DNA from 3 places in the Arthrobacter sp. SAFR-023 genome. Region 3 is predicted to be linked to each of the others. Evidence: predicted binding sites of a transcription regulator. Region 3 holds the regulator's gene; each other region holds the start of a gene.
What was found. The regulator HrcA, encoded in region 3, represses chaperone genes, less so after heat shock. The targets are predictions, from matches to a motif close to TTNGCACTCGNNNNNNNCGAGTGCNAA.
Positions count from the first base shown of each region.

Region 1: the regulator HrcA is predicted to act here: its motif matches at 3,433-3,459, upstream of ACTHQX_RS02030 (FmdB family zinc ribbon protein).
Region 2: the regulator HrcA is predicted to act here: its motif matches at 2,170-2,196, upstream of groL (chaperonin GroEL).

Region 1 is NZ_JBQCMF010000001.1:428,480-434,663, forward strand. Features, by position in the region: gene ACTHQX_RS02005 (SDR family oxidoreductase) at 1-25, opposite strand, end outside; gene ACTHQX_RS02010 (hypothetical protein) at 59-1,048, opposite strand; gene ACTHQX_RS02015 (GNAT family N-acetyltransferase) at 1,176-1,796, opposite strand; gene galU (UTP--glucose-1-phosphate uridylyltransferase GalU) at 1,803-2,708, opposite strand; gene ACTHQX_RS02025 (5-formyltetrahydrofolate cyclo-ligase) at 2,797-3,408, shown strand; gene ACTHQX_RS02030 (FmdB family zinc ribbon protein) at 3,556-3,843, shown strand; gene cpaB (Flp pilus assembly protein CpaB) at 4,196-4,795, shown strand; gene ACTHQX_RS02040 (hypothetical protein) at 4,868-5,131, opposite strand; gene ACTHQX_RS02045 (AAA family ATPase) at 5,128-6,184, opposite strand, start outside.
Region 2 is NZ_JBQCMF010000017.1:112,477-118,660, forward strand. Features, by position in the region: gene ACTHQX_RS17870 (RNase H family protein) at 1-257, opposite strand, end outside; gene groL (chaperonin GroEL) at 363-1,991, opposite strand; gene ACTHQX_RS17880 (ABC transporter substrate-binding protein) at 2,280-3,566, opposite strand; gene ACTHQX_RS17885 (cold-shock protein) at 3,566-3,769, opposite strand; gene ACTHQX_RS17890 (LytR C-terminal domain-containing protein) at 3,928-4,569, opposite strand; gene ACTHQX_RS17895 (DUF3263 domain-containing protein) at 4,619-4,924, opposite strand; gene ACTHQX_RS17900 (uracil-DNA glycosylase) at 5,156-5,959, shown strand; gene ACTHQX_RS17905 (siderophore-interacting protein) at 5,975-6,184, shown strand, end outside.
Region 3 is NZ_JBQCMF010000003.1:30,627-36,810, reverse strand. Features, by position in the region: gene ACTHQX_RS04365 (DUF4870 domain-containing protein) at 104-523, opposite strand; gene ACTHQX_RS04360 (DUF3097 domain-containing protein) at 662-1,516, opposite strand; gene hrcA (heat-inducible transcriptional repressor HrcA) at 1,729-2,742, shown strand; gene dnaJ (molecular chaperone DnaJ) at 2,801-3,928, shown strand; gene ACTHQX_RS04345 (16S rRNA (uracil(1498)-N(3))-methyltransferase) at 3,931-4,701, shown strand; gene ACTHQX_RS04340 (GerMN domain-containing protein) at 4,752-5,669, opposite strand; gene ACTHQX_RS04335 (PhoH family protein) at 6,014-6,184, shown strand, end outside.

The sequences.
Region 1 (6,184 bases), on a different contig from region 3:
CGCCGGCAACGCAGATGCGGACCATTACTGTGACGCCTGGTGCTGCACGGACGCCGGGCTATGCGCGCCGGCGCTGCAGGACGTCATCAAGGTTGCTCAGCGCGCTCTGGGCCTTGGTCAGCGGCTTGGCTGGCACGGCATTCGGGGAGGCCACAGGAGGTGCGGCGGCCGGACCCTGCTTGAGTGAAGGCTTGCCCATGGACTTCGGAGCCTCGGGCAGCGCCAGCGGCTCGGGTGCCGGACGCTCCGCTTTGGGCGCTTCGACGTAGGTCGGCTTGGGAACTTCCACCGGCTCCCAGCTGGATTCAAGCGGAGCTGTTGGGCCCTGCACCGGGGCTGCGGCGCTTTCATCGCCGGCCGCAAGGGCAACTGCCAGTGCAGCCTCGCGAAGCTCGATTGCCGTCAGGGGCTTGGGCTTCGGCGCTTCCGCCTCGGCATCGAAGAGTGCGCTTTCGCGGGGCTTCTCGGGCTCCGAAGCGGGTGCCGCTTCCGAAAGGCGCTCGGCGGCCGGCGCCTGGTCCTGCGTCCGGTCGGAGGGCGAGCCCATGGCTGCCCTGAAGGCGGCGCTGACTTTCCTGCGCCGGTCGCGCACGGCAAGCCGCCGCAAGACCACGACGGCGGCAATACCGGTCAGGAACGCCGCAACCGGACCCCAGGGATTGCCGATCCCGAAGAGACGCAAGAGACCGGCAATGATCGCCGTCAGGAAGGACAGCAGCCCAACGAACGCGATTGCCGTCCGCCCGTACCGGATCCGGAAAGCGCCGGCCCCCAAGGCGGCAGGCCTGCTGCCGGATGGAGCCGGGGTAAGGCCTGTTGCGGGTTCGCTGCTCTTCCTGGTGTCCATGCGTTTCTCCTGCTGGGCGGCCATATACACAACCGTCCCGGCTTGCGGGTTTGCAGTTTCGGCGTCGACGCTCTCCAGCGTCAGGTCACCGGCAGTCTGGAACTGATGCCGGCCGTTGCGGAGCACGTAAGGGGCGACCCAAACGATCCAGAGCGCAACAGCAGCCACAAGGATGACTGAGCTGCTAAGGGGGAAGTCCACACACAAAACCGTATGAGGAATGATGGGGCTCTTGTGGCATTCGTCTCGGTGTGTCGCGGCCGAGCTTCAAATCAATGGACTTATGCGCGGAATCCGGTTTTGACCAGCGGCTCTGCCGGTCTGCGGGTCAGGCGGGCCTGACCCGTAGCCAGCGGCTGAGGAGTCCTTCGGGAACTTCCTCTGACGTCAGTGCGAACGAGCGGTGGTCGGCCCATTCCCCGTTGATGTGCAGGTAACGCGGGCGGTAGCCCTCGTCCCTGAAGCCGAGCTTTTCCACGACGCGCAGGCTTGGGCCGTTTTCCGGACGGATGTTGATTTCCATCCGGTGCAGGCCAAGGGTCCGGAAACAATGGTCGGTTGCCATCGCCACCGCTGTCGGGGCGATCCCGTGTCCGGCCCGGCCCTGGTCCACCCAGTAGCCGAGGGTCGCCATCAGGGCGGATCCCCACACAATGGAGGAGACAGTCAGCTGCCCGACGATGACCGGGTCACGGAACCCGGGTGTCCACTCCGCGATCACAAACGGCAGCGCCGTGGCCTGGGCCGCCTGGGTGTTCAGGGACCTGACCATCTGCCGGTAATCGGGTAGAGCCCCGCCCGCGATCGGATTGGAGGCCTCCCATGGCGCCAGCCAGTCGCTGTTGCGCGAACGGACCTCCGTCCATTCCTTCCGGTCACGGTACCTGATGGGCCGCAGGACAATATCCCCGCACTCCAGCGTGACCGGCCAGATGTGGCTGACCCTCATGAAAGGTTACTCGGACAAACGGGCGGCAACCTGCGGAAGCCACTCACGCAGACCAGGTCCGAGGTCTTCGCTGTCGATGGCGAGCTCCACGCAGGCCTTGAGGTAGCTGAGCTTGTCCCCGGTGTCGTAACGTCGGCCACGGAAGACTACGCCGTACACGCCGCCGCCTTCACCGTCCCTGCTGGCCAGTTCCTGCAGGGCGTCCGTCAGCTGGATTTCGCCGCCGCGGCCGGGTTCGGTCTTTTCCAGCACATCGAAGACGTCGGGGTGGAGCACGTAGCGGCCGATGACGGCCAGGTTGGAGGGCGCGTCGGCGACGTCCGGCTTCTCCACCAGCTTGTTGATCTTGACGAAGCCTTCGCCTTCAATATCGGAGATGTCCGCACACCCATAGGCGCTGATCTGGGACGGCTCCACCTCGATGAGGGCCACGACCGAACCGCCGGTCTTCGCCTGCACGTCGATCATGATGCTGAGGAGATCATCGCGGGCATCGATGAGGTCGTCACCGAGGAGAACGGCAAACGGCTCATGGCCCACATGCTGGCGTGCACGCAACACCGCGTGGCCAAGGCCCTTGGGGTCACCCTGGCGGACGTAGTGGATGTCGCCCAGGTTGCTCGCGGCCTGGATCGACTCCAGCTTGGCGGTGTCGCCCTTGGCCTCCAGCGTCGCTTCCAGGGTCGGAACGCGGTCGAAGTGGTCCTCGAGCGCGCGCTTGTTGCGGCCGGTGATCATCAGGACGTCGCTCAGGCCGACCTTGACGGCCTCCTCGACGACGTACTGAATGGCCGGCTTGTCAACCACCGGCAGCATCTCCTTGGGCATGGCCTTGGTGGCCGGCAGGAACCTGGTGCCGAGCCCAGCAGCGGGGATTACGGCCTTGCGGACTGAACAATTAGTGGAAGTCACTGGTCTAATCTATCCGAGGGAACATTCATACGGTAAATGCTTCCGGCAGCGGCCCGGCCGCCTGCCGCTGCGACAAAGGAAGACACCCATGCCAACAGGGACCATGCCTTCGAAGGACGTTATCCGCTCACGGCACCGGCAACTCCGGGCCACGATGACGGCGGCGGATTTATCCAGCGCCGGCGACGGCATCGCATCCCATGGCCTGCCATGGGCCGAGGCTATCGCCGCGGGCAACCCGGCCACGTTCACCGCCTACCTCGGCGTCGACTTCGAACCGCCAACCCTGCCGCTGCTGCACGCCCTGCATGAGGCCGGGCACAGTATCCTGCTCCCGGTCTGCGAGCCTGACCGCGAGCTCAGCTGGGTCTTCTGGACCCCGGACAGCGAGTTCGTGCGCAGCCGGTATGCGCCTATCCAGGAGCCGGCCGGTGAGCGCCACGGCCTGGACACGGTGCGGAGCGCGGCCGGGATGTTCATGCCCGCGACGGCCGTGGACCGCAGCGGCAACAGGATCGGGCAGGGCGGCGGCTACTATGACAAGTTCCTGGCTGCAGCGAACGCCGGCGGCCTGCACCTTCCCAAGGCCGCTATCATCTACGACTCCGAGCTCCTGCCCGCACAGACCATCCCCGCTGAAGACTTTGACCGCCCCGTCGAGGCAGTGCTCACGCCATCGGGGCTGATAGCCTTCGCGTGACCTCGCGGGGACGGGGTGATAGAATTGGCACTCAGGCCCTGCGACTGCTAATGGAGCCATTTCCACCGCGGTGATCCGTCAAGGAGAATCCGGCAAATGAAACCAGGCAGCACGGGACCTGTCGTTTGTCCAAGAGGAGGATCTACAGTGCCCACGTATGCCTATGCCTGCAAAGATTGCAGCCATGCCTTCGACATCGTGCAGTCTTTCACCGACAGCACTCTGACGTCCTGCCCCGAATGCCAGGGCACGCTTCGCAAGAAGTTCAACAGCGTCGGCGTGGTCTTCAAGGGCTCCGGCTTCTACCGGACTGATTCGCGCGATTCCAAGGGAAGCACCGTCTCACCCTCCCCCGCTGCGTCAGCACCGGCCGCTCCGGCCGCCACCTCCCCGTCGGCATCGTCCGCTGCCCCGGCAGCTGCAGCCGCAAGCTAGGCGAGTTCCCGCGGCACGTGCCGCCTTCAAGCTACAGGAGTCCGGCCGGGTGTACCCGGCCGGACTCCTTTGCTTTTGCGCGGGTTCCGGGCCCCAAGTGGCTGTTCGCGATTGCAGGGCAATCCGTTGAGCGTTACGGGGCGGCTTATCCACATACCGCTCCTGGTGCCTGTCGACGGCCAACCGGGGCCCGTAGCGTGGCGGCATGCCAGCTACCGGAATTTTCCCCGCAAGGGCATCCCGCCCGGCCGTACGTCCTGGGCGCCGCAACGCACTGCCCGGTTCCGCCGCCCGCCCGCGTCCGCGCGGCCGGCGCCTTGCGGGATGGCTGAACAGAAACCGGCGCCTTGCCGTGGCATTGCTCCTCTGTGCGGCTGCGGGCATCGCAGTTCACCAGTTGACTCCTGCCCCTGCCCGGACCGTAAGCGTCCTGGCAGCCGCCCGCGACCTTCCGGCCGGGGCAACCCTGAACGGCAGTGATGTCACGATTGTCAGCGTTCCGCCGGCCATGATACCGGACGGGACTTTCGCTGACGGCTCCACCGTGGACGGCAAGCAGCTGGCAGCCCCGCTCCGCGAGGGACAGCTCCTCACCGATGGGCAGTTGGTGGGTCCAGGCCTGCTGACAGGAGCGCCGCCCGGGTCCGCGGCGGTGCCGCTGCGGATGGCAGACCCGTCATCCATCCAGCTGGTTTCCCCCGGACAACTCGTGAACGTGGTCCTGACAAGCGGCAACGGCTATGAGCAGGCCTCAGCCTCGAAGGTACTCGCCAAGTCCGTGCCGGTCCTGTGGACCTCCGGTCAGGAAGGCCAAAGCGGCCAGTGGCTTGCTGCCGGGGATTCGGACGGGCTGCTGGTCGTGGCCGCCACCCCCGCCCAGGCCGGCGCCCTGGCGGGCGCGTCAACCCAGGGAAAGCTGTTTTTCGTTCTCGTGGGATCCGGCGCCCGGTGAATCAGCCCGTGCTCGTCCTCGGCCCCCGGCGCTTGGGCTCCGCACAAATCCGCGGCGTGTTTGCCCGGTTGCTCAGCCCCAGTGCGGGGGCTTCTGCTCTTTCAGCCACGCGTCGTGGTCGTTGCCGGATTCTGCATCGCCCCAGGTGCGCGGATCGTCCTCGGCAGCCCTCTTGGGCACGACGCCTGTCCCCTGCTGCGCGCCGGTTTTGGCACGGCGCGCCTTTGGGGGCTTCTCCCCCGCGGCGGCCTGCTCGTCTTTGGGCTCGTCTCTGGGCTCGGTTCCGTCCTTGCGCTCAGCCCCGTCTTTGCGTTCGGCCCCGCCGTCAGATGTCACAGCGGGCCCTCCTTCCGTTCCGTGGCTGCTCCGTCCCGGCCAGCCTCAGAACCGAAGCCTACTCCGGCGCCCGCGGCCTCGGAACCGGAAGTGTCGTGATCCGCCTGGTCAACGTCCGTCTGATCGGTGCCGGCCTGATCCACCTCAATCCGATCAATGTATGTCAGCTCCCGGTCGGCCCGATCGGTGCGGGCCTGATCGGCGCCCGACGACACCGCATCGTGCTGATCGGCGTCCAGTTGATCCACATCCGACGCGTCCGCCTCGTCCCGGCTCAGCTCTTCGCCGAAACGGTCATCCAGGTTCTCGTACGCGGTCTCCTGTCCCGGCTCAGGCTCAAGGTCGCCCACAGCGAGGGTACTGACGTCCTCATCCAGGAAGAATCCCGGTGCGCCAACCGAGCGCACCGAAGGCGACGGCTTCTCCAACCCGAGGTACCCGCCGATCCTGTCGGCGCACGCCGAGGGATCGGTGAAAACCTCGATGGTCCACAGCGGCATGTACCGCCAGCCGAGCCGCTCCAGCAACTGGGGCCGCAGCCGGCTGCGTTCCCGGACTGTCATCTGCCGGTACTGCTCGGTGCCGTCCGATTCGATGGCTACCGGCCGCGGAATGTCGGCGTCGTCCTGGCCCATGGTGCTGAGCGGATCCGCCGCGGCCACCACATCGATGGCGCCGTCGTACTGGTGCCATACGCGGGCACCGCGGGCCCGCAGCCGGTCGCCGAGATCAGCAACCAGCGGATCGGCGCCCAGCGCCTGTTCACTTGCCGCTGCCCGGGACGCAGGAGTCCCCAGATCGGTGTTGCCGGAGATCTCACGGTCCAGAAGTTCGAAGAGGTCGACGGCGCCGTGGGCCAGCCGCGTCCGGTCAAGGTCCTCCGGCTTGAAGCACGTCAGGACGTGCAGCGACTGCCGGGCCCGGGTCATGGCCAGGGCAAACTTGGCCCGGCCGCCCTCGGCGGACAGCGGACCGAAGCTGTGCAGAGCACGGCCGTGGGGCGTCCGCCCGTAGCCCGGCGAGAAGATCACACGGTCGCGGACCAGCCCCTGG
Region 2 (6,184 bases), on a different contig from region 3:
CCTTTGCGTTTCCATCCCGGCATCCACTTCGTCACGGAGTTGATCACGTACTGGCTGTCGCAAAGTATGTGCAGGTCCTCGTCCGGGAGGTGTGCCGTGGAGCGGAAGAGGTCCAGAACGGCCATCAGCTCACCCTGGTTGTTGGTGCCGTGCGGCCAGCCGCCGGCCCGCCAGCAGTCGTCGTTCACGTACCAGGCCCACCCCGCGGGACCCGGGTTTCCCAATGCCGAACCGTCGGCGGCTGCAGTAATCGTCACCGAACCATCCTGCCAGACTGCACGGACAAAAATGAGCAGACAAAAAAGTGCGGCCCCCTCCGTAGAGGGGGCCGCACTCATGAGCCAACTGGGAGCAGCGGGAGGCTAGAAGCCGCCCATGCCGCCCATCTCGTCGCCGCCGCCCATGGCGGGAGCGTTCTTCTCCGGCTTGTCGGCTACGACGGCCTCGGTGGTGAGGAACAGGCCGGCAATGGAAGCCGCGTTCTGCAGGGCAGAGCGAGTCACCTTGACGGGGTCGTTGACGCCGGCGGCCAGCAGGTCGACGTATTCGCCGGTTGCTGCGTTCAGGCCATGGCCGGCGGGCAGGCCGCGGACCTTGTCCACCACAACGCCGGGCTCGAGGCCGGCGTTGAAGGCGATCTGCTTCAGCGGGGCGTCGATGGCAACGCGGACGATGTTCGCACCGGTTGCTTCATCGCCCTGGAGCTGCAGGTTGGCGAATGCCTTGGCGCCGGCCTGGATCAGGGCCACGCCACCACCGGCCACGATGCCCTCTTCGACGGCAGCCTTGGCGTTGCGGACAGCGTCCTCAATGCGGTGCTTGCGCTCCTTGAGCTCAACCTCCGTGGCGGCACCGGCCTTGATGACTGCAACGCCGCCGGCCAGCTTGGCCAGGCGCTCCTGCAGCTTCTCGCGGTCGTAGTCGGAGTCGGAGTTTTCGATCTCGGCGCGGATCTGGGAAACGCGGCCGGCGATCTGGTCGGCGTCGCCTGCACCTTCCACGATGGTGGTCTCGTCCTTGGTCACGACAACCTTGCGTGCCTTGCCCAGGAGCTCGAGGCCGGCGGTCTCAAGCTTGAGGCCGACTTCCTCGGCGATGACCTGTCCGCCGGTGAGGATGGCGATGTCGGCCAGCTGCGCCTTGCGGCGGTCACCGAAGCCCGGAGCCTTGACGGCGACGGACTTGAAGGTGCCGCGGATCTTGTTGACGATCAGGGTGGCCAGGGCCTCGCCCTCGATGTCTTCGGCGATGATCAGCAGCGGCTTGTTGGACTGCATGACCTTCTCGAGGACAGCAACCAGTTCCTTGACGTTGGAGATCTTGGAGTTGACGATCAGGATGTACGGGTCTTCGAGGACCGTTTCCTGGCGCTCGGTGTCCGTGACGAAGTAAGCGGAGATGTAGCCCTTGTCGAAGCGCATGCCTTCGGTGAGCTCCAGCTCGAGGCCGAAGGTGTTGGACTCCTCGACCGTGATGACGCCTTCCTTGCCCACCTTGTCCAGGGCCTCGGCGATCAGGGCGCCGATTTCGTCGTCACCGGCGGAGATGGAAGCCGTGGCGGCGATCTCTTCCTTGGTTTCGATTTCCTTGGCGGAGTTCAGCAGCTCGGCGGTGACGGCTTCAACAGCCTTCTCGATGCCGCGCTTGAGGGACAGCGGGTCAGCGCCGGCCGCGACGTTGCGCAGGCCTTCCTTGACCAGCGCCTGGGCCAGGACGGTGGCCGTGGTGGTGCCGTCGCCAGCGACGTCATCCGTCTTCTTGGCAACTTCCTTGACCAGCTCTGCGCCGATCTTCTCGTAAGGATCGTCCAGCTCGATCTCCTTGGCGATGGAAACACCATCGTTGGTGATCGTGGGGGCGCCCCACTTCTTTTCGAGGACGACGTTGCGGCCACGCGGGCCGAGGGTGACCCGGACGGCGTCGGCGAGGGTGTTCAGGCCCCGCTCAAGACCGCGGCGTGCCTCTTCATCAAATGCAATGATCTTGGCCATAACGGCAGTAGTCCTTTCGGGACAGTCGTTAAGAAGGAACCTCGCTGTGGTGCCCGCGACGGACGATCCTTTCCGCAGGCCTATGTACGCCCAACGGTCCGGATCTCACCCCAACCAGGTGTTTCTTTCGCTCCTTGCGCCGCTGCCGGGACGGTGCCGGCCTGAACCGGTCGACCCTTTAGCAGTCGGCACGCTGGAGTGCTAATCAATAATTAGCACTCCCCCGGGGAGAGTGCAAGCAGATGAGCTTGTTAATCCCGTAAACGGGAGGGTATTCGCTGCCAGCGATCAGCCGGCAGACCTGCCGGCGGCCTCGCTTCCCGTGAGCTTGGCTTTGTTGTCGGCTCCGTAGGTGAACACCATGTACCTGGCGGCAGTGACGTCCCCGTTCGCATCGAAACGGACGGGGCCGGACTCGCCGTCGTAGTCAATGGCCTTCCCGTCCCGGATGGCGGCGAGGCAGTCCTTGTATGTCGAGCAGACGGCCGGCTGGCCGGACGGCGGGGCGGACGCCCGGCTGCCCGAAGTGCCGCCGGAGACGGAGATGAGTGTACCGGCGATGGAGGCACCGGCGTCGTCCTCCGCTGCAGCCGCGGCCAGGGCCGCGAGGTATACGGCATCGTAGGTCTCGGCCGCGAACGTCGTGTCCTTGAGGCCCGCATCGATGGCCACGAGTTCAGCCTGGAAGTGCGCCGAGGGGAAGACTCCGGGCACCAGGGCGCGCGCCCCGTCCAGCGACTCGGATCCAAGGGCGGACCCGTACTGCCTGAAGGCGGCGTCACCCAGGATGAGTTTGTTGCCCGGGAGTCCGGCGTTGGTGAGCTCGGCGATGGCGCCCTGCGCACCGTCCCGGGCCAGAACGACGACGGCGTCCGGCGCTGCGTCGCGGGCGGCGGCAGCAGACTTCTGTGCCTCGCCTGCCTTGAAGCCGGAGAGGGTGACGGGGTCCAGCCCGCTGGCCTTGGCGGAGGCGGACACGGCTGCAGACACGGCCTGGCCGTAGGCGCCGTCCTCGTAGACCACCGCGAGGCTCTTGGCTCCTGCGTCCCTGGCGAGTTTCACCATGACGGGAGCCTGTGCGATGTCAGCCGCCGCAGTGCGGAAGTAGTAGCCCCCGCTCTTGTAGCTGCTGAGTTCCGGAGCCGTGTTGGCGGGAGAGATGAGCGTGGTCCTGGCCTTGGACAGCACATCGATGGCGGCCGGCGCCCGGCTGGAATCGGTGGGACCAATCACGACGTCCGCGCTGGCATCGACGAGTTTCCGGGCCTGGGCAGCGGTATCGGCTCCGGTGGTTTCGGGCAGCAGCTCCACTGGCCGGCCCTTGTGCCCGCCCGCCGCGTTGATCTCCTGGACGGCTAGCTTGGCGGCGGCCAGCTGGGCGGCGTTCAGGAAGGACTGCGGTCCTGTGTTGTCGAGGATCAGCCCGATCCGCAGGGTCCCGTCGCCGCTGGCTTCAACCGGAGCGGTCCGGGCGTTGTCGCCGGACCCGGAGCAGGCACCGAGTGCCAGCGCAGCGGCGGCACACCAGCCGGCGGGGCCCCAGACGGCACAAACCCTAAGACCTGCGCGCGCCACTAGACGGGCCGGACCTTTTCAGCCTGCGGACCTTTTTCGCCTTCGCCGACTTCCAGCTCCACGCGCTGGCCCTCGTCCAGCGCCCGGAAGCCGTCAGTCTGGATGGCGGACCAGTGCACGAAAACGTCGTCGCCTGAATCGTCAACGGTGATGAAGCCGTAGCCCTTTTCCGCGTTGAACCACTTCACGGTTCCCAATGCCATGATCCCCACACTTTCAGGTTGCTTCCGTAAGGCCCACGTCGATGTGTGCCGTGAATTACGCCTTGCAGCCTGCCATCACTCTATCGAGTCGGGCCCGTGGAGGCGCAGGCCAGCGGCCCGGAGCGGAGTCAATAGTTATTCAGGCGTAACCGGGACGGCTACTGGTAGCCGGGGCCGAGCACCACCGCAACGGGCGTGGGGAAGTCCGCACTCTCCACGAGTGTGGGGATGTTCAGCAACTCGCTGAGCGCCTCGGCGTTGGCGCGGTGGGCAGCGTCCGAGTAGAAGATCACCGACTGCTGCTGCGGGGCGCCCTGCCAGTTGGCCACTTCACCTAGCACCCAGCCATCGGACTTGACCGTGGCACCGACCCGTCCGGCAAGTCCGGAGGTCAGCGTTCCGTTGAAAATGGCGACCGGCTGCGACTTGTCCACCGCTGCAGGGGCAATGGTTTCCGAGGCGGCAGGTTCCAACGCGGAGGGGGAGGCCGGTTCGGAGGCGGACGCCGAGGCCGAGGGGGTGGCGCTGGGCGTCCGACTTGCAGAGGGCGTCGCCGTGGGGCTGGCCGACGCGTCTGCCGCCGCGTCTGCCGCGGCGGCAGGCGGCGGCGTGAGGGCGGGCTGCAACCCCAGCTGCGGCAGCAGGAGGAAAGCAACCAGGCCGACGGCGAGCGCCGCGATTCCCACGGAAAGGATCGGCCACAACTTCGGGCGCGACGGCGCGGAGGCAGCGCGGTGTATGCCCTGCCGGGAGGAGACCTCAGGCACCCTGTCGAATTCGTCCCGAGCAAAATTAGTCATGGTGAAGAGGCGTCCTTGTTGGTTTTCGCCGGCAGTCCGGCACTAGCAGTTACGCGTCAGTTCCAAGGCGGCGTGCTGTGCGGGCCCGCTGACGTGACGTACGTAGTCTACGCAATCTCTTCACGAGCATGGGGTCGTGGGCCAGCGCGTGCTCTGTATCAATCAGTGCGTTGAGGACCTGGTAGTAGTGCGTCGCGGACAGGTCGAACAGCTCCCGGATGGCCTGTTCCTTGGCGCCGGCGTACTTCCACCACTGACGTTCCAGCGCGAGAATCTGCTGCTCCCGCTCGCTCAGCGGCGAGTCCCTGAGCTTGAAGTCCTCCAGCAGCGAGCCGCTCCGCAGCCCGTGCTCCAGCCTTGGGTCCTGCACAGTATCCCGCCCTGATTCCCGCCCTGATTCCCACCCTGATTCCCGCTCCGGGAGGTGGTCCTGCAACGGCTCGGCCACTGCGCTCTCCTTAGCTGAATCCGGTCAAAGTACCTCCCCTATGTTACGGAGGAATAACAGCATTGTCATTTGCGCCGCGGCGGCACCCGCGGCCCGTTTCGGACAGGGGCGGCGGGTTTCGGACAGCGGTGCGGGAGAATGGACACCGTGACGGAACCTGAACCGCTCTTCGACCTCGAACCTGCACCGGCGGCCGGCCCGGACTTTGCGGAGCTCGCCAGGCTGCCGTTCGACGAGCTCATGGCACCCGACTGGGCCGATGCCCTGGCGGGAGTGGAGGCCGAGTTGAGGTCCGTGCTGATGTTCCTCGCGGCCGAGGAGGCGGACGGGCGGCGGGTGCTGCCGTCGGCGTCGAACGTCCTCCGGGCATTCCGGCAGCCGTTGAACGGGGTTCGGGTCCTGATTGTGGGCCAGGATCCCTACCCCACCCCCGGACACGCCGTGGGGCTCGCCTTTTCCGTGGATGCCGGCACCCGCCCCATCCCGCGCAGCCTGGCCAACATCTACAAGGAGCTTGAATCGGACCTGAACCTGCCACCGCGGATCCACGGTGACCTCGGAGCCTGGGCGGACCAGGGAGTACTGCTGCTGAACCGGGTGCTGAGCGTACGTGAGGGCGCCGCCGGGTCACACCGCGGCAAGGGCTGGGAAACGATCACGACGGCGGCGGTGACCGCTGTCGTGGTCCGCCGGACAGCGGAGGGAACCACCGCGCCGCTCGTGGCTGTGCTTTGGGGCAAGGACGCCGAGGGTGTCCGCCCCCTGCTGGGCAGCACCCCCGTCGTGGCCAGCGCCCACCCCAGCCCGCTGTCCGCCTCGCGGGGATTCTTCGGTTCGCGGCCGTTCAGCCGCGCCAATGCCCTGCTGACGGAGCAGGGCGGCGGGCCTGTGGACTGGGAACTCCCGGCCATCCCACCACTCAGCTCCGTTCAAGGAGCTTAGGCTAGGCTTACCCGCATGACTTCCCTTCCGGCCACCACCAGCGCCACCAAGAAATCCCGCCCGCAGGTCACCTTGACTGTCCTTCGGCGGGAGCAGCTGTCCGCGCACATGGTGCGGATTGTCGCGGGCGGCGCGGGGTTCGCTGATTACGTCAACAACGACTTCGTGGACCGGTACGTCAAGATCGTCTTTCCGCAGCCCGCGGTGGACTACCCCCAGCCCCTG
Region 3 (6,184 bases):
CGACAACACATAAAGCAACGCGAGGTCACTTACAGCCCCATATCCCTAGCGGATTGGGCTGCAACTGACCTCGCGTTGCTATTTGGCTACGTGGTCCAGCCGGCTACTTGATCCAGCGGAGGTTGTACGGGTACCGGTGCGGCTGGCCTTTGTTGACATGGACACCGGCGGATACTGCAAAGCAGGTCAGCGCGATCCAGATGAGTGTGGCCAGGACGGCGAACAAATTGCCGACGACGGGAAGCAGCACCAGCAGGTTGGCCACGAAGGCCGCAATCGTCGGCGGCAGCGTGAAATTGAGGGCTTCCTTGGACTCCTGCGCGGTGAACGGGCCGCGGTCGCGGAAGATGAGGTAAATCAGCAGCGCCGGAACACAGCCGAGGATGCCGCCGAAGTGGGCCAGGGTGGCCCACTGCCGGTCCTCGCTGGCGGTGAGCGGAAGCGCATTCGCCGGAACGCCATGGTACTGGGGCAGGTCCTGGCCGGACTGTGTGTCCCTGCGGTCGCGAGCGTCTTGTGCCACGGTGTCTTCCTTAAGCTTGCGTTGGTGCGATAGTGCCTTGGCGCCGGGGCCGCCGTGCGGTGCCGCCGTACCAAGGATACCGGGCCATCGGGGCAAACGCGGGCTCAACGCCGAATCCGGGGAGCGTAGCGATGGGAATTAGGGAACTGTCAGGAAATCGATGACCTCTTCGACCCGGCCCAGCAGGGCGGGCTCAAGGTCGGCGTAGGTGCGTACGGCGCCGAGGAGTTTCTGCCAGCCGAGGCCGACGTCCTCCTTGGTCTCGTGCGGCCAGCCGAAGGCGGTGAGGATGCCGGTCTTCCAGTCCGTACCGCGCGGCACCACGGGCCACTGCGGAATGCCCAGCACCGACGGGCGGATCGCCTGCCAGACGTCGACGTACGGGTGGCCCACGATCAGCACGTTGCCGGCGGCGCCGGGTGACGCCATTACGGCGTCGGCAATCCTTGACTCCTTGGAATTGGGGACCAGATGGTCCACCAGGACGCCCAGCCTGCGGCCGGGGCCGGGGCGGAAGGAGGCAACGGCCGCCGTCAGGTCATCGATGCCGTGCAGGGGTTCGACGACGATGCCCTCCACCCGGAGGTCGTCGCCCCAGACTTTTTCCACGAGTTCGGCATCGTGCTTGCCTTCAACCCAGATCCGGCTGGCCTTGGCCACCTGCGCGCGCTGCCCTTCCACCCGCACCGAACCCGACGCCGTCCGCCCGGCTGTGCCCGATCCCGCGGGCTTCGCCTTGGGCGCGGGAGGCATCAGGCGGATTGGCTGGCCGTCCAGGAGAAAGCCGAAGCCAAGCTTGAAGGACCGGGATTTTCCCCGGCGGTCCTCGAGCGCCACCAGGTGCATGCCGCCGGACTTCTCCACCCGGATCACTGCGCCCACCCAGCCGGACTGGACGTCCTCGAGCACCATGCCGCGCTCCACCGGCACCTCGGGCAGGCTGTTCTTGGCAGGCACTGCGATCTCCTGCGGGCCCCAGGTCTGGTACTGCATTTGTTCACCGCTTTGCATTCGAAAGGAGCCGCTCCGGCCGCGGGCGTGCCGCCGGGGGAAAGGCGCCCGGAATTTCGCCCGGAGCGGTACCAATGCTAACAACGGGGCGACTCATATTAGACTTGTTAGCACTTGGGCATGTCGAGTGCTAACCACAGCGTTTGCAGGCGGGACTAACGCCCGGAGCGGTTACGGCCAAAAGGAGGTGGACGGTGAGCGAACCACGGAAGCTTGAGGTGCTGCGCGCCATCGTGGAGGACTATGTCCATTCCCGCGAACCGGTCGGCTCCAAGGCCCTCGTGGAACGGCACCATCTGGGCGTCTCCAGCGCCACCATCCGCAACGACATGGCGGCCCTGGAGGACGAGGGCCTCATCACTGCCCCCCACACCAGTGCGGGCAGGATTCCCACGGACAAGGGTTACCGCTTGTTCGTCGACCAGATCTCCGCGGTCAAGCCGCTCTCTCCGGCGGAGAAGCGCGCCATCCAGACCCTGCTTGAGGGGTCCGAGGACCTCGACGACGTCCTGGACCGGACGGCCCGGCTCCTGTCCCAGCTGACCAACCAGGTCGCCGTCGTGCAGTACCCGCACCTGAGCCGTGCCGTGGTCCGGCACATTGAATTCGTGCTGCTGGCGCCGCGGAAGGTGTTGATCGTGCTGATCGCCGACTCCGGCAAAGTTGACCAGCGCGTCGTCGACGCCGGACAGGACCTGTCAGACGACACCCTGGCCGCCCTGCGCACCCGGTTCCTGACCGGTGTGGCCGGAACGCCGGTGGCCATCCTGCCCCAGCACCTGGCCGCCGTCGTGGCCGGTTGCACGCCCGCCGAGCGCCCCGTAGCCATGGCTTTGGGCAAGGGACTGGAGGGCCTCTCCCACAACAGCCGGGAAGACCGCATGGTCCTGGCCGGAACGGCCAACCTGGCACGGTCCAACGTGGACTTCCCGCTCAGCATCGGACCTGTCCTTGAGGCCCTTGAGGAGCAGGTGGTCATGCTGCGGCTCCTAAGCGACATGGCGCAGGACCCGCGCGGCGTGGCCGTCAGCATCGGCCGGGAAAACCCCTACGACGGGCTGGCCGAGGCATCGGTGGTGGCCACGGGCTACGGCCCCGACGCCACCGCCAAGGTGGGCATACTGGGCCCTACCCGGATGGACTATCCCACCACCATGGCCGCCGTGCGCGCGGTGGCCCGCTATCTTTCGAGGATTCTGGGCCCGTGACCACACGCCCCGGACATCCCCTGACAACAGGCAGTACAACGAGGAAGAGATACGAACTTTGAGCAGCCACTACGACGTTCTTGGAGTCTCCGCGGAAGCCACCGGCGAGGAGATCAAAAAGGCCTACCGCAAGCTGGCCCGTTCGCTGCACCCGGACGTCAATCCCGGGGAAGACGCCGCGGAACGGTTCAAGGCCGTCACCCACGCCTACGAGGTGCTGTCCGATCCGCAGAAGCGCAGGGTCTACGACACCACCGGCAACGAGAACGGGACCGACAACGGCTTCGGCGGCGGCGGTTATGCCGGCCAGGGCTTCGCGTTCCAGGACATCTTCGACACCTTCTTCGGCGCCGGCGGCACCTCCGGCCCCGCGTCCCGCGTCCGCCGCGGCCAGGACGCGCTCATCAGCGTGCGGATCGACCTGCGCGACGCCGTGTTCGGCGTCAACAAGAAGCTCGAAGTGGACACGGCCGTCACCTGCCCCACCTGCGAAGGATCCTGCTGCCGGGAGGGCAGCCACCCGGAACGCTGCGACATCTGCGGCGGCAGTGGACAGGTGCAGCGGGCGGTCCGTTCCATCCTCGGCCAGGTCATGACCGCCGCCCCCTGTGGTTCGTGCGAGGGCTTCGGCACCGTCATCAAGGACCCCTGCAACGAATGCAGCGGCCAGGGCCGCATCCGCAGCCGCCGCTCCCTGACCATCAAGGTCCCGGCCGGTGTGGCCACCGGCACGCGGATCCAGCTCTCCGGCCAGGGCGAGGCCGGTCCGGCGGGCGGGCCGTCCGGTGACCTCTACGTGGAAATCCGCGTTAACAACGACCCCACGTATGTCCGCGAGGGCGACGATCTCCACGCGACCCTGAACATTCCCATGACCGCCGCTGCCCTCGGCACGGAAGTGAGCCTGGAAACCTTCGACGGCAAGCAGGAGATCGACGTCAAGGCGGGCACGCAGTCCGGTGAGATCATCACCCTCCGCGGCCTCGGCGTCACCCACCTGCGCGGCTACGGCCGTGGCGACCTCAAGGTCCACTTGCAGGTGGAGACGCCGTCCAAGCTCGACCCCGCCCAGGAGGACCTGCTCCGGCAGCTGGCCAAGCTCCGCGGCGAGCAGTTCTCCGAGGGCAAGCTCGCGGCCGGCGGCGGCGTCTTCGCCAAGCTGCGGGACCGCCTCGGTAACCTGTAGCGGTGAGCAACCCCGTATTCTTCACCCCGCCCGGCGCGCTGGACAACATTGTTCCCGGTTCGCTGTTCGTCCTGGACGGTGCCGAGGCCCGGCACGCGGTCACTGTGAAGCGCCTGGCTGTGGGGGAGCAGGTTGACATTGCCGACGGAGCCGGCAAACGCATCACCGGAACCGTGACGGAAGCTGCCCCAGCCGAGCTGACGGTCGAATGCGCCACCGTCAGTGCGGAACCGCGGCCGGACATCCGCCTCGTACTGGTGCAGGCCCTCGCCAAGGGTGACCGGGACGAACTGGCGATCGAAACCGCCACCGAGCTGGGCATCGACGCGGTAATTCCGTGGCAGTCCGAGCGCTCCATCGTCCGCTGGAAGGGTGACCGGGCGGCCAAGGCGCACGGCAAATGGCAATCCGCCGTCACGGCCGCCGCCAAGCAGGCGCGCCGCGCCTGGATCCCCGAGGTGAGGCCCGCCGTCGATACCCAGGCGCTGGCCAGGGAAGTGGCGGACGCCGGCCTTGCGGTGATTCTGCACGAAGACGCGGTGACGCCGCTGCGGCGGGTCCTGGGTAAGTGGTCGGATGAGCGCCGGGAGACGCCGGACCCCGGCGAGGTCCTCCTCATCGTTGGTCCAGAAGGGGGCATCAGCCCCCGTGAGGTCACCAGGCTGTGCAGCGCCGGGGCGGTCACGGCCCTATTGGGACCGCACGTCCTGCGGTCATCGACGGCGGGACCGGCCGGCGTCGTCGTGGCCAGCGACGTCCTGGGCCGCTGGTGAGTGCAGGCCGCTGGTAACTTCAGCCGGGGATCACTTCGCTGACGGGACAGCTAGCGAACCGTGAACCCCCGTGAGTCCACGTTAAGTTCGTCCTCGGGCTTACCCGGGCCGATCTGGGAGACGCGCACCTCATAGTTGCCGGGCCCAAGGTTCACTGTGATGCCGAAGACCCCGGACGCGGCGGGATCCGCTGCGGCCACGGCTTCCCCGGTCAGGTAGCTTTCCTTGTCGCCGTTGTCCTGGACTTTGAGGATGCGCCAGTGCAGTTTGCCGTTGGGGACAGTGCTTCGTCCTGAGATCTTGACCCGTCCGTCACCGACTTCGGTGCCCTGTTGCGGATCGATGATCCACACCGGCGCCACCATTCCGGCGCTGCGGGACGTCGGCGCACCCAGCTTCACGTGCTTGAACGCCAGGTAATCGGTGTGCCCGTCCACCAGGATCACCACCTCGATCTGCTGGCCGGAGTCGATCAGGCCCGAGCTGGCCCCGGCTGCCGTCGCGGTGTAGACCAGTTGCTGGATGGCCCGCTGGGCCATGTCTGCGTCGAGGTTGCTGTTGAAGGCGTCGGCGGAAACGTCCACCGTAATGACATTGGTGCCCGAGATCGACGTCGCGAGGTTCTTGGGGTTCTGCCACGGCGTGAAGAAGTCCGGATCCAGCGGCGTCTCCGACATCATGGCCCGCAGGGCGCGCGTGATCGGGTTTTCATCGTCAGGAACGTCGCGGAACTCCCGGTACAGGAAGACGTTGCTGTTGCTTCGCCCGATCCAGTAAACGGGCGCCTTGTTCGAGGACTGCGTTGTTTCCAGCGGCGCGCTGGTGGTGGGAACGCCGTCCGTGCCGGCGGCCCGGCGGGAAGAGGAGGTCGGAGAGTTGGCGGATGTCACGGCGGGATCGGGATCGGCAATGCATCCGGACAGCAGCAGGGCAGCCGGAAGCAGCGCGGACAGCAGCGCGGAGCGAATCCGCGTTACTTTCCGGCCCGGAGTTCCTGGCTGACTGATGCTGGCGATCCCTTCGAATGAGCAGTGCCTACGGGCACGCCGGACCGTTGCCGGCGGGCTCCTTTCCCAGCATTACACGAGTCTTTGGGGCACACCGTGCCTTTCGGGGCAGGCGGCCGAACTGCAACGGGAACGATATGAGGCCGATACAAAGTTGATATCTAATTGCGGGAACGCGTTACAAAATTGCGGTCCGCCGTAACCTGCTCCGACGGCAGGCCAAGGCGTCCGCTGGCGTAAGATGAAAAGACACAAACGAGTTATTTTTCCGAACTGGAGGGAACTTAAGGCCCCAGGCCGTCACCATGACTGAATCAGCAAACGGAAAGCGCCGCCTCAATACGGGGGACCGCACCACGGGCGAATTCCCCCATACTCTTCCCGGTGTCCGGACGGAGGTGGTCATCTTCGATAACTCTGATCAGATGGTGCAGTCGCTGGGCAGCCACGACGAGGCCCTCCGCTTCATCGAGGAC